Regions from separate parts of the Pseudomonas sp. AC532 genome, predicted to be linked through region 1. Evidence: riboswitches for the same ligand, from Rfam matches in the RefSeq annotation. Region 1 holds a riboswitch; the other holds the start of a gene.
The links. A riboswitch is a leader RNA that binds a small molecule or an ion and turns the genes downstream of it on or off. The one in region 1 is predicted to bind manganese.
Positions count from the first base shown of each region.

Region 2: another riboswitch for manganese. It lies ahead of mntP (manganese efflux pump MntP); the one in region 1 lies ahead of ACZ0AV_RS19565 (TMEM165/GDT1 family protein).

Region 1 covers NZ_OZ409888.1:4,206,658-4,213,746, reverse strand. Annotated here, with positions in the region: gene ACZ0AV_RS19585 (thiolase family protein) at 1-252, shown strand, start outside; gene ACZ0AV_RS19580 (LysE family translocator) at 282-911, opposite strand; gene ACZ0AV_RS19575 (2-hydroxyacid dehydrogenase) at 1,058-2,023, shown strand; gene ACZ0AV_RS19570 (methyltransferase) at 2,101-3,099, shown strand; yybP-ykoY riboswitch at 3,160-3,309, shown strand; gene ACZ0AV_RS19565 (TMEM165/GDT1 family protein) at 3,400-3,987, shown strand; gene ACZ0AV_RS19560 (NAD-dependent epimerase/dehydratase family protein) at 4,009-5,007, opposite strand; gene ACZ0AV_RS19555 (M48 family metallopeptidase) at 5,065-5,877, opposite strand; gene ACZ0AV_RS19550 (SOS response-associated peptidase) at 5,932-6,549, opposite strand; gene ACZ0AV_RS19545 (putative signal transducing protein) at 6,587-6,847, opposite strand; gene ACZ0AV_RS19540 (CPXCG motif-containing cysteine-rich protein) at 6,847-7,029, opposite strand.
Region 2 covers NZ_OZ409888.1:575,547-582,635, reverse strand. Annotated here, with positions in the region: gene ACZ0AV_RS02805 (fumarylacetoacetate hydrolase family protein) at 1-480, shown strand, start outside; gene ACZ0AV_RS02800 (SDR family oxidoreductase) at 617-1,381, shown strand; gene ACZ0AV_RS02795 (2-hydroxyacid dehydrogenase) at 1,432-2,388, shown strand; yybP-ykoY riboswitch at 2,691-2,863, shown strand; gene mntP (manganese efflux pump MntP) at 2,862-3,428, shown strand; gene ACZ0AV_RS02785 (GntR family transcriptional regulator) at 3,758-4,507, shown strand; gene ACZ0AV_RS02780 (fumarate reductase/succinate dehydrogenase flavoprotein subunit) at 4,510-6,234, shown strand; gene ACZ0AV_RS02775 (4Fe-4S dicluster domain-containing protein) at 6,325-6,570, shown strand; gene ACZ0AV_RS02770 (ABC transporter substrate-binding protein) at 6,776-7,089, shown strand, end outside.

The DNA.
Region 1 (7,089 bases):
GTCGACCTGTTCGAAATCAACGAAGCCTTCGCGATGGTCAGCATGCTGGCGATCCAGGAGCACGACCTCGATCACGCCAAGGTCAACATCTACGGCGGCGCCTGTGCTCAGGGACACCCGGTAGGTTCGACCGGGTCGCGGATCATCATCACGTTGATCAACGCACTGCGCCAGACCGGCGGCACGCGGGGTATCGCCTCGCTGTGCATTGGCGGCGGCGAGGCGACTGCCGTCGCCGTGGAGCGGCTGTAACCTTCAGCAGAGGGGCGCCAAGCGCTCCTCTACTTCAGTTCGGTGAAAGCCAGCTTGATACCCAGGCCGACCAGCACGGCGCCCATCAGACGATCGAACCAATGCCCCATGCGGGCGAAGCCATTGCGCACGCGCTGCTGGCTGAACAGCATCGCCACCAGGCAAAACCACAGCGCGGTGGCGAAAGCCAGGTAGACACCGTAACCACCCTGCACCAGCAAAGGTGTGTGCGGGTTGATCACCACGGTGAACAGCGACAGGAAGAACAGCGTGGCCTTGGGATTCAGGCCGTTTGTGACGAACCCGGCGACGAACGCCCCGCGAGCCGTACGCGCTATCGTCGGCACCTGGGTTTGCCGCGCATCAGCCGAAGCGGGCTTGGCACGCAGCGCCTTGAAGCCGATGTACAACAGGTAGGCCGCCGCCAGCCATTTCAAGGCATTGAACAGCACGATGGACTGGGAAACGATCAAGCCGATGCCCAGCAGCGAATACGCCACGTGCAGGAAAATCGCCGTGCCGACGCCCACTGCGCAGAACACGCCGATGCGGCGACCGTGCGCCACGCTTTCGCGCACCACAACGGCGAAATCCGGCCCCGGGCTGGCGACCGCGAGCAGGTGGATCAGGGCGACGGTGAAGAATTCCATCCAGTACATAGGCGCTCCGCATCGAACAAGTGCTTAAGGATACAACCTGAAAGGACCGACGCCGTGGCGTGTAAGCCAAGCTGCCGGTCGAGGGCAAACGGCTTCTGATAGGCTGCACTCTACTTTCCAACAAGACAGCCAGAAAGGTACAGCTGATGAGCAAAACCGGCCGCGCGGTATTTCTCGACTACCGCTCCCTCGATCTGGGCGACCTCGACATGACCCCACTGCGCGATCAGTTCGCGGAACTGGTGCTGCACGACCAGAGTTCGTCGCAACAGATCATCGAACGGCTGCGCGGCGCCAGCGTGGTCATCAGCAACAAGGCGGTGATCGATGCCACAGTGCTGGCCGCCTGCCCGGAACTCGAACTGGTGCTGGTCTCGGCCACCGGCACCAATAACGTCGATCTCGATGCCGCTCGGGCTCATGGCGTTGCCGTCTGTAATTGCCAGGGCTACGGCACGCCGTCGGTGGCGCAGCACACCCTGACGCTGCTGCTCGCCCTTGCCACCAGCCTGCCGGATTACCAGCGTGATATCCGTGCGGGTAAGTGGCAGCAATCGCCGATGTTCTGCCTGCTGGATCACCCGATCATAGAGCTCGAAGGCAAAACCCTGGGCCTGCTCGGCCATGGCGAACTGGGTGGCGCTGTAGCCCGTCTCGCTGAAGCCCTGGGCATGCGCGTGCTGTATGGGCAATTGCCAGGGCGGCCGCCGCGGGCGGATCGCCTGCCACTGGATGAACTGCTGCCGCAGGTCGATGCGCTGACCCTGCATTGCCCGCTGACCGAGCAGACCCGCAACCTGATCAGCACCCGTGAACTGGATCTGCTCAAGCCCGGCGCCTTCGTGATCAACACTGCCCGAGGTGGGCTGATCGACGAACAGGCGCTGGCCGACGCCTTGCGTGCCGGCAAGCTCGGCGGTGCGGCCACCGATGTGCTGACTCAAGAACCGCCCAGAGACGGCAACCCGCTGTTGGCCGAGGGCATTCCGCGGCTGATCATCACGCCCCACAGCGCCTGGGGCAGCCGCGAAGCACGCCAGCGGATCGTCGGACAACTGGCGGAAAATGCGGCGGGCTTTCTCTCTGGCCAACCAACGCGCCAGGTCAACTGACGACTCCCGGCTTCGCTTGTAGGCTTGCAGCCTGACGCTGAGGCCCCTACCCTTCGCGCTTTTGTCGGGGAGGTCTCATGGATCCGCGAAGTGAAGTGCTGCTGCGTCAGGCCGAGCTGTTCGGCGGCCGGGTGCTGCTTGCAGGCCTCCCGGCCGATGATCTGCTCGGGCAACTGCCCGAGGCGCTTGGCTGGAGCTGGCATGCGGGCGACCACGCCCGGCTCGAAGCACGCTTCGCTGAGCGCAACACCTTCGGGGTTACGCCACCGCAGTCTGCCTTTGATACCGCGGTCCTCTTTCTGCCCAAGTCCCGTGACTTGACCAGCTATCTGCTAGACGCCCTCGCCGCTCGCCTGCCTGGCGGCGTGGTCTATCTGGTGGGCGAAAAACGCGCAGGCGTCGAGCGTGCCGCCAAGCAAATGGAGGCCTACGGCGCGCCACGCAAACTCGACAGCGCACGTCACTGCCAGCTGTGGCAAGTACGTGTGGACCAAGCCCCCCATGCACCTGAGCTGTCCACCCTGGCGCAGCGCTACACGTTGCAACTCGCTGACGGCCCGCTGCAGGTGATCACCCTGCCCGGCGTATTCAGCCACGGCCGGCTGGATGTCGGCAGCGCGCTGCTACTGGAGCATCTCGACAAGCTGCCGAGCGGCCACCTGCTGGACTTCGGCTGCGGTGCCGGCGTGCTCGGCGCAGCGCTCAAACGCCGCTACCCGGACAGCCAGGTCACGCTGCTGGATGTCGATGCGTTTGCCGTCGCCAGCAGCACGCTGACGCTCGCCGAGAATGGCTTGGAGGCCAACGTCATCAGTGGCGATGGAATCACAGCGGCGCCCCTGGAGCTGAGCGCGATACTCAGCAACCCGCCCTTTCACCAGGGTGTACACACCCACTACCAGGCCAGCGAAGACCTGCTGCGCCAGGCGGCCAAACACCTGCGCAAGGGTGGGCAGATTCGCCTGGTGGCCAACCGCTTCCTCAAATACCCACCGCTGATAGAGCAGCACATTGGCACCTGCCACACCCTCGCCGACGCCCAAGGTTTTCGCATCTACAACGCCGTCAGCGGCTGAGCCGAGCGCCTGTGGCATAGCGGCGCGAGCCTTGCCCAAAGCGGCGCACTTGGGCAGAATGCGCGCGTCCTAGGGGAGTAGTCTCCCGCGAGCGCCTGCTCGCCCGGCATGCATCAACATACTTGGTCCACCGACCATGGTGCATGCGACCCAGGATCCGCCCAGACGGATCTGCGCCACTCGCCACAGCACGAGTGCCGCACGGGGTTTGACAAGACCTATGACACGAACACCTTACCCGGGGCGGGGAGGCTGTACGTGTCATAGCCGTGTCTACCCGCCCTTTTAGGAAACTTCATGCTGGAATCTTTGTTCATTCCCACCCTGATCGTTGCCCTGGCGGAAATCGGCGACAAGACGCAGCTGCTCGCGTTGCTGCTGGCGGCGCGCTTCCGGCGACCGTGGCCGATCATCTGGGGCATGGTGGTTGCGACCCTGGCCAATCACCTGGTGGCCGGTGCCGTGGGAAACTGGGTGGCCGGCGTGCTTTCACCTGCCGTGCTGAGCTGGATACTGGCTGCCTCGTTCATCGCCGTGGCGCTATGGACGCTGATTCCAGACAAACTCGACGATGACGAAAGCTCCAACCTGAAACGCTACGGGCCGTTCCTGACCACGCTGATCGCTTTCTTCCTAGCTGAAATGGGTGACAAGACCCAGGTGGCCACGGTGATGCTCGCCGCCCAGTACCCACACTTCCTCATGGTGGTGATCGGCACCACGCTGGGCATGCTGATTGCCAATGTCCCGGTGGTGCTGGCCGGCAATTTCGCTGCTGATCGGCTGCCGCTGACCCTGATCCGCCGCCTGGCCGCCACCGCCTTCGCGGCCCTGGCGCTGTATGCCGCCTACCAGGCGATGCTGCTCAGCGGATTGATCAGCGCCTGACCGGCGCCGGCCTGTGCCTGCTCACGCCAGGCGGTGCTGCAGATAGCCGTTGGCGGCGAACCACTGCAGGGTACGCTCCAGCGTGTCGTCCACCGACTGGCGGGCAACGAACCCCAACTCTTCGCGGGCCTTGCGGCCACACAGGAACTGGCTGCCGGACATCAGCGCAATGGCGGTTTCGTCCAGCCACGGCCATGCGCCGGTCAGGCGATGACGCACCCTGCCCCAGGCCGCCAGGCCGTTGGCCTTGTTCAACGACAGCTCGGCCGGCATGCCCACGCCGAGTCGCTCGGCGATGCGCCTGACCAGATCGGCCATCTGAATGTCGTCGCCGCAAATCAGGTAACGCTCGCCGACACGGCCGCGCTCAAGGGTCAGCAACAGCCCGCGGCCGGCCTCGCGGGCATCGATCAGGTTGCGCTCGCCCGCCACGTAGCCGCGCATTTCGCCGCTGTCCATGGCGGTGATCAGCCGCCCACTGCTTGGTTCGGTGTCCAGCTCGCCAAGGCACAGGCCGGGGATGCCGATGATCACCGGCAGGCCGGCGCGCGCCTGCTCCCGAGCCTGTTGATCGAGCGCCCATTTAGACAACAGGTAAGCGTTGCGCGAACGCGGCATCTCGTCATAGAACAGCCCTTCATGGCCGGCAAGCCCCTGCGGATGCCGTGGCAGCGCAATGGCCGACCCGACATACACGATGCGGCTCACCTGCGCCGCCTGGCAGGCGGTATAGAAGCCCTGGGTCTGGCCCAACGCGCTGGTCACCTCATCCTGCCAATGGCGAGGCCTAAGCGGGTAGTAGCCGGCGCAGAACACCACACCGTCGACGCCCTGCAATGCGCGGGTCATGGCGCGCGGGTCGAACAGCTCGGCCGACCGGCATTCGGCACCCAGGTAGGCAAGGCGCTCGATACGTGATGACAACCGGTGGATCAGCACCAGTTGATACCCGGCGGCCTTGACCGCACGAGCCGTATGGTGCCCCAACAGGCCAGTGGCTCCCACCACGGCAATTTTCACCGGAGGCTCCCAGGCAGCCAGGGCATTAGCGCACCCTCATCAGCTGCACGGGAGCGGTCATTTCTTCGCTTGCTGGTACAGCGGCATCACCTTCGGAATGGCCGCCTGCAATGACGAGATACGGCTGGACGACGAGGGGTGCGTGCTCATGAATTCCGGCGGCGCGCCCTCGCTGGCCTTGGCCATCTTTTCCCACAGGGAAACCGCGGCATTGGGGTTGAAGCCACCACGCGCAGCGAGCTCCAGGCCGATCAGGTCGGCCTCGTTCTCGTTGCTGCGGCTGTTGGGTAGCGTCATGCCGTAGTTCACCGCAGCGTCGGCGAGGGCCATCTTGTCCGGGGTCACGCCCAGCAGCGCAGCCGCACCCTGCTTGGCCAGGTTCACGCCATAGGCCTTGGACATCGCCTCGCGACCGTGCTCGCGCAAAGCGTGGGCGATCTCGTGCCCCATCACCGCGGCGATCTCGTCATCGGTGAGTTTCAGTTTATTGATGATGCCGGTATAGAAAATTATCTTGCCGCCGGGGCCGCAGTTGGCGTTCAGCTCGGGGCTGTCGATCAGGTTGACCTCCCACTGCCATTGGGCGGCATCGGGGCGGAACAGCGGTGCCTGCTTGATCAGGCGGTCGGCAATACGCTGCAGGCGCTTGGCATCCGCGCTGTTCTTCTCTAGCACGCCCTGAGAAGAGGCTTCGCTGAGCGTTTGCTGGTAGGACTGGGCATACATCTGGTTGACCTCATCGGTCGACAGCGCGCTGAACATGTACTGCTTGCGCTCGACACCTACCGAACCACCGCTGGTGGTATTGACGGCCTGGCATCCCGCCAGCAGCAATGCCGCAGCCAGAGTGGTGATGGTCAACGATTTCATGATGGATCTCCCTGAGAACTGAGCGGCGTATGGTGGTGCTCGCAAGCCAAGCGGTCAAGCGGGTGTCAGGCACTCCGGCCCGTCGAGCCTGGGATCATTGACCAGGTTGCTCAATACTCGTTCGCGCAGCACCGGCGGTGTGCCGACGAGCAGCGCACGCAGCTCTTCCAGTGGCGTGTCCGCGGCCAGCCAGCGCTGCTGGTCCTGCTCGCTCAACGGCAGCGGGCGACGCAGCGTGGCAGCCGCCTGGGTCACCAGGGCGGTGCTGAAATAAACATGCCCCTCGACCGGATAGGCTTCCCACAAGGCCGCGAAATAAAGCAACGGCTCCTGGCCGCTGAGCCAGTAGGGGCGTTTACGGGCAGCACCGCGCCACTCGTAGAACCCGTTGGCTGGTATCAGCCCGCGACGCAGGCGAAACGCTTCACGGAACATCGGCTGTTCGGCCAGGGTTTCGGCGCGGGCGTGGGCGGGTGTCTTCGACAGGTCGGTCAGCCAGGCCGGGGTCAGCCCCCAGCGCGCCCGCACCAGCGAACGCTGCTCGCCATCGGCACGCACCAGGAGCACCTGGGCGCCAGGCGCGAGATTCCAGTGCGGCTGCTGGTCAGCCGGAAAACCGGGCTGCGCGGCGAAGGCCGGTGTCCAGCGAAACAGGGCAAAGCGTCCACTCATGAAAGATCCGGTCAGACGGGGCAGAGGCGTCGCGGCATCAGCACAGCAACACACCCTGGAAATTATCCGGCTCGTCGCCGGGCAGCGGTTGCGCGCCATTGTACGCGGCGATCAACTGCCGGGCGCGCTCGGCGTCACCATCGTCGACCAGCATGCCGAGCAGGCCACAGGCCGGCAGTTCGCCCACCGCGCCCACCAGGTGGCCACCGACCAGATGGGATTCGATACCCTCGCTGGCGAGCACGCTCTTCAGCAACTCGCCCTCCATCAGGTCCTGCGGCTCGTAGACCCGCTTCATCAGTCGTTCTCCGCCTGCACATCCAATTGCCAGTCGCGACCATCGGTGCTGAGCATGAAGGTAATCGGCCGGCAGCAGACCGGGCAGTCCTCGATGTACTGTTGATCGCCGCCGGACAGATCCAGCACCGCCTCGACCGGCTCACCGCAATACGGGCATTGGTAATCCTGGGTTTCCAGCATGGGGCGCCTCCATGTGACTTGCAGGTTATAATCAACGGTCTATTGCTGCCCCCGGGTCAG
Region 2 (7,089 bases), 3.6 Mb from region 1:
ACGGACGAGTTCTGCCACGAGATCGAATTCGTGGTCGCGATCGGCGAGGGCGGCGCCAATATCGCCCTGGGCAGTGCGCTCGATCATGTGTGGGGCTACGCCGCCGGTCTCGACCTGACCCGGCGCGACATCCAGATGCGTGTCAAGAGCGCTGGCATGGCCTGGGAAATGGCCAAGGTCTTCGAGGGTGCCGCACCGATCACCGCCGTGGTGCCGGTCGCCCAGGCCGGCCACCCTGAGCAGGGCGCGCTGTGGCTGAGCGTCAATGGCCAGGAACGCCAGCGCAGCACGCTTGACGCACAGATATTCACGGTCAGCGAGGTGATCAGCCTGCTGTCGCGGCTGGTGCCGCTGCGCCCTGGAGACCTGATCATGACCGGCACGCCCCATGGCGTGGCGGCGCTCAACCCGGGTGACGTGATCAACGCCGGCATCGACGGCGTGGCCGAGCTGGAAATGCGTGTTGGCAGTCGTCCCTGATTTTTGTGGAAACGGGCCATACCGATGATTTCGCGTGCGTGGCCCGCTCCCACACCGGATCGCCTAACTGCCGTTCTCGTCACGCCGCCAGCGACAGAACTGCAAGCCGCAAATCGCTCATCGAGGAGAACGTTAAATGCCCCATGAAGCCTTGAAAAAAGTCGCCCTGGTCACCGGTGCCGGCAGCGGCATCGGCAAGGCCGTCGCCGAAGCGTTGATGGCCGATGGCTTTTGCCTGGTGCTGGCCGGGCGCCGTGCCGAGCCGTTGCAGGCGCTGGTCGAAGCGGCGCGCAGCCGCGGCCAGGAGGCCGTTGCGGTGCCCACCGACGTGCGTGATCCGGCCAGCGTCGATGCCCTGTTTGCCAGCGTCGAAGAGGTGTACGGGCGGCTCGACGTGATCTTCAACAACGCCGGTGTCAATACGCCCGCCGTGACCCTTGACGAGCTGGATGTCGAACAGTGGCGCAACGTCATCGACACCAACCTTACCGGCGTTTTTCTCTGCGCCCGCGGTGCCTTTCGGATGATGCGCAGGCAGTCGCCCCAAGGCGGCCGGATCATCAACAACGGCTCGATTTCTGCGCACACGCCCAGGCCTTGCAGCAGCGCATACACCACCAGCAAACACGCGGTACTGGGACTGAGCAAATCCCTGGCCCTGGATGGCCGCGAATTCAGCATCGCCTGCAGCCAGATCGATATCGGCAACGCGCTGACCGAACTGTCGGTGCGCATGACCAAGGGCGTGCGCCAGGCCAACGGCGAGATCGCCGTGGAACCGATGGTAGACGTCAGGCATGTCGCCGATGCCGTGCGCTACATCGCCGCGCTGCCGCTCTCGGCCAACGTGCTGAACATGACCGTGATGGCCACCAACATGCCCTTCGTGGGCCGAGGCTGATCGCCAGGCTGTTTGACGCGACCTGCCCACTACACATGATCGAGGTACCCATGAAGCCAGAAGTCCTCCAGCTCAGCCCCATCCTGATCCCCGAAATCCGTGACCAGCTGGACCAGCTGTTCACCCTCCGTCGTTACTACGAGCAAGCCGACAAGCCGGCCTACCTGGCTCAGCACGGCGCCACTATCCGTGGCGTGATCACCGGCGGGCACACCGGCATCAGCCAGGCGCTGATGGCGCAACTGCCGAACCTCGAAGTAGTGGCGGTCAATGGCGTGGGTACCGATGCGGTGGATCTCGCCTATGCCCGTGACCGTGGCATTCAGGTCACGGCCACCATCGGCGCGCTCACCGAGGATGTCGCCGACCTGGCCATCGGCCTGCTGATCGGCGTGTGCCGCGGCATCTGCACTGGCGACCGCTACGTGCGTTCCGGCCAGTGGCCGCAAAGCGCCACGCCACTGGCGCCCTTGCCCCTGGCACGCCAGGTGTCTGGCATGCGCATCGGCATCGTCGGCATGGGCCGGGTTGGCCGCGCCGTCGCGACCCGGGCCGCAGCATTCGGCTGCCCGATCAGCTACACCGACCTCAAGCCGATTAACGATGTGCCGTACCGCTACATGGCCGATCTGATGGCCCTGGCCAATGACAGCGACGCGCTGATTCTCGCGGCCGCTGCGGACAAGGGCGAGGCCATCGTCAACGCCGAGGTGCTGCACGCCCTGGGCCGCGATGGCTACCTGATCAACATCGCCCGCGGCAAACTGGTCGACGAGCCGGCGCTGGTCGCAGCGCTGCAAAGCAACCAGATTGCCGGCGCGGCGCTGGACGTGTTCGCCGATGAGCCGCAGGTACCCGGCGAACTGTTCGAACTGGAACACGCGGTGTTGCAGCCACATCGCGCCAGCGCCACGGTACAGACCCGGACGCGCATGGGCGAAATGGTGGTCGCCAGCCTGCTGGACGTATTCGCCGGGCGCAAACCGGCCGCAAGCGTCACCGGCTGAGAGGCCCAACCTGTTGCGGATGGCGGCTCTTGTAGAGTCGCTCCTTCGGGGCCGCGGATGCGTGGTACGGCCCCTGTTTTATTCTCTGTGCGCCGCGCCAACCTGTGAGGGCCGGTCGCGCTGCCTTCGCACCTCGTGTCTGCCGGCATCGGTGCTGCGCGCTCTTGCGTTCCGGTTCCTGCCGTTCGCGCGGATTGCATCACGGGTACAGCACATGCCCGCTGTCGGTCCTTCGGACAAGCATCACATTTCCCGGCATAAAAAGTGGTTTTTTAGCGCAGCGCTTTTGGTTACAGTGCGGGCCTCTTTGGGGAGTAGCCTGCTGCCGGATCCACTCGGCAGCGTTCGTATCAACATTCTCGGCCGCAGCCGTGGTACGAACACCGTTCGGTTGGTGAGACCAATGACAGATACGTGCCTGTGGTCGGGCGCGTGTATCCGTCATTGACTCATGGCCCGACCGAGACGTAACCGTGAATCCCATCTCCCTCATCCTCCTGGCATTCGCCATGTCCACGGATGCGTTCGCCGCGGCCATCGGCAAGGGCGCGAGCCTGCACCAACCCAAATTCACCGACGCCCTGCGCACCGGATTGATATTTGGCGTCATCGAAGGCATCACCCCCGTAGTCGGCTGGTTCATCGGCCAGGCCGCCGTCGGTTTCGTCGAGGAGTGGGATCACTGGATCGCCTTCGTGCTGCTCTTGCTGCTGGGCCTGCACATGATCTACGCCGGCCTGCAGTCCGATGCGGCAGAGGCGGCTGAAAAAGCCAAATCACATTCTTTCTGGGTCCTCGCGGTCACCGCATTCGCCACCAGCATCGATGCGCTTGCGGTGGGCATCGGCCTGGCGTTCGTCGACGTGAATATCTGGATCGCCGCCCTGGCAATCGGTCTGGCGACCACGACCATGGTGACGATCGGCGTGATGCTCGGCCGCGCGATTGGCACGGCCATCGGTCGCAAAGCCGAAATCGTTGGCGGCCTGGTATTGATCGGCGTCGGCGCAGCGATTCTCTACGACCACATGGTGCTTTGAGCCGTCAGCTTCGTATCGGCATTGCTGGTGTGATTGGGGCGATGTGTCATTTGCAAATACTCGGCAGCGACATCGCTGGACAGTTTGACGGCACCTCTGCAACTGCGGACATGCGGACAATGACGCGGCGGGCAGTGCCCCCAGGGCACTTGGAATGATCTTTGGGGCGTCGAGCGCGACCTTTCGCGCATGGCGTGCACGGTAAAGGGCGTCCGCCGACCTGCGGTACATGTCATATGCTTATTTCTAAAATGTATTTCGATTCAGCCTTCTTATTCACTATCATCTCGTCACTACTTGTTATGACAAGTTGATCGCAAAGGATACTTATGCCTCGGCTCATACCGCTTTCACCCATTCCCCTCTACAGCCAGCTCAAGGAGTTGCTGCGCTCGCGCATCCTCGATGGCAGCTATGCGCCGCACAGTCGTATGCCCTCGGAGAGCGAACTGGGGCAGACCTTTGGGGTCAGCCGCATCACCGTGCGCCAGGCGTTGGGGGATCTGCAGAAGGAGGGGCTGATCTTCAAGATCCACGGCAAGGGCACCTTCGTGGCCAAGCCCAAGGCATTCCAGAACGTCAGTACCCTGCAGGGCCTGGGCGAATCGATGAAACAGATGGGCTACGAGGTGCTCAACAAACTGCGCAGCTTGCGCCACGTTCCGGCCTCGGCGCTGGTGGCCGAGCGGTTGCAGGTGGCAGAGGGCAGCACCGTCACGGAGATCCGCCGGGTGCGGCTGATCAACCGCGAGCCGATCTCCCTGGAGATCACCTGGTTGCCCCACGCCGTGGGCGAGAAGCTGGAGAAGGCCGACCTGGTAACGCGGGACATCTTCCTGATTCTCGAAAACGACTGTGGTATCGCCCTGGGCCGTGCCGATCTTGCAATCGACGCGGTGCTCGCCGACAGCGACCTGACCCAGGCGCTGGCAGTGGAGGAGGGCGCGCCGATCATGCGCATCGAGCGCCTGACCCACACCGCCGATGGCACGCCGCTGGATTTCGAACACCTCTATTACCGTGGCGATGCCTTCCAGTATCGCTTGCGCATCGACCGACAGAAGGGCGCGCAGTCATGAGCATCAACACCCTGGAACAGGAATACGACATCGTCATCATCGGCGGCGGCACCGCCGGGCCCATGGCCGCGATCAAGGCCAAGGAACGCAACAAGGCGCTGCGCGTGCTGCTGGTGGACAAGGCCAACGTCAAGCGCAGCGGGGCGATCAGCATGGGCATGGATGGCCTGAACAACGCCATCGTGCCCGGCCACGCCACACCCGAGCAGTACACCAAGGAAATCACCGTGGCCAACGACGGCATCGTCAATCAGGCTGCCGTGTATGCCTATGCCACCCACAGTTTCGAAACCATCGAGCAGCTCGACCGCTGGGGCGTGAAGTTCGAGAAGGATGAAACCGGCGACTACGCCGTGAAGAAGGTGCATCACATGGGCGCCTACGTGCTGCCGATGCCCGAAGGGCACGACATCAAGAAGGTGCTGTACCGCCAGCTCAAGCGCGCCCGGGTAGACATCACCAATCGCCTGGTGGCCACGCGTCTGTTGACCGATGCGGAAGGCGCGGTCAACGGCCTGATGGGCTTCGACTGCCGCAGCGCTGATTTTCATGTGATCAAGGCCAAGGCGGTGATTCTCTGCTGCGGCGCGGCCGGGCGTCTTGGGCTCCCAGCTTCCGGTTACCTGATGGGCACCTACGAGAACCCGACCAATGCCGGCGACGGCTACGCCATGGCCTATCACGCTGGCGCGGAGCTGGCCAATCTGGAGTGCTTCCAGATCAACCCGCTGATCAAGGATTACAACGGCCCGGCGTGCGCCTACGTGACTGGTCCTTTGGGCGGCTACACCGCCAACAACAAGGGCGAGCGCTTCATCGAGTGTGATTACTGGAGCGGGCAGATGATGTGGGAGTTCCACCAGGAGCTCGAAGGCGGTAACGGCCCTGTATTCCTTAAGCTCGATCACCTGGCCGAGGAAACCATCCAGAACATCGAGGAGATCCTGCACAGCAACGAGCGCCCCAGCCGCGGGCAGTTCCACGCCGGGCGGGGCACCGATTACCGCTCCAGCATGGTCGAGATGCACATCTCCGAGATCGGCTTCTGCAGCGGCCACAGCGCATCCGGCGTGTGGGTCAACGAGCGGGCCGAGACCTCGGTCAAGGGCCTGTACTCGGCAGGAGATATGGCGGCAGTGCCGCACAACTACATGCTCGGCGCCTTCACCTATGGCTGGTTCGCTGGCAACAACGCCGCCGATTTTGTGGCTGATCGCGACTACAGCGCGGTGGACCAGGCGCAGATCGACACCGAGCGCACGCGCGTGTACGCACCGCTGAACCGCGAGCATGGCCTGCCACCCGCGCAGGTCGAGTACAAGCTGCGGCGCTTCGTCAACGACTACCTGCAGCCGCCCAAGGTCACCAAGAAGATGGAGATCGGCCTGCAGCGTTTCGCAGCCATCGAGGCGGACCTGGACGAACTGAAGGCCAGCAACGCCCACGAGTTGATGCGCGCCATGGAAGTCAGCGTGATCCGCGACTGCGCCGAGATGGCCGCCCGCGCCTCGCTGTTTCGCAAGGAAAGTCGCTGGGGCCTGTATCACCACCGGGTCGATCACCCGCAGCGCAATGACGCCGAATGGTTCGTGCACTGCCACCTGAAAAAGGACGAACACGGCCAGATGATCAGCTTCAAGAAACCGGTCGAGCCCTACCTGATCGCTCTGGATGATGAAGAGCAACAGGCCTACAACCGCTTGCGGGTGCGCGTCGACGCTGCGTGATGAAGCGTATTGATCGTGCGAGAGAACATCGCCAACGTTCGATAGAACGCACCACCTAACGAGAGCCACAGGCTCCGAGGACACCGTGATATGGCCTTTCAACCCCAGGAAATCCTGTTTCGCAGTAATGCGCCCGTGACCATCGACGAAGACAAGTGCATCGCCCACAAGGGCTGCACCGTGTGCGTCGACGTCTGCCCGATGGATCTGCTGGCGATCAACCCAGCGACCCAGAAGGCCTACATGGCCTTCGACGAATGTTGGTACTGCATGCCGTGCGAGAAGGATTGCCCGACCGACGCGGTACGCGTCGAGATTCCCTATCTGTTGCGCTGAACCGTCACTCGCTGCGGGTATCGCTGCGCTCCACCAATGCACCAATGCACCAATGCACCAATGCACCAACACGCAAGCACGCACAAGAAAAGCAGCACGCCATCCGCCAACCACCGGACGCCTGACACCACACCCCCTCGTTTCCCACCGGCCGACCACCCGGCGGAGACGACTCCAATACCTATTGATTCGAGGGGAGACACCCATGCATTTACGTACCACTCTGGTTGGCCTCGCGCTGGCCATCGGCAGTGTCACTGCCCAGGCCGAGACCATTCGCATCGCCATCGGCACCCAGGACACCACCATCAACTGCGCCACCGGCGGCTTGTTGATCCGCGAACTCGGCCTGCTCGACAAGTACCTGCCGCGCGATGGCAAGTACCAGGACGCCAAGTACGAAGTGGAGTGGAAGAACTTCACCAGTGGCGCGCCCCTGACCAACGAAATGGTTGCCGGCAAGCTCGACTTCGGCGCCATGGCCGATTTCCCTGGCTCATTCAATGGTGTGGCTCACCG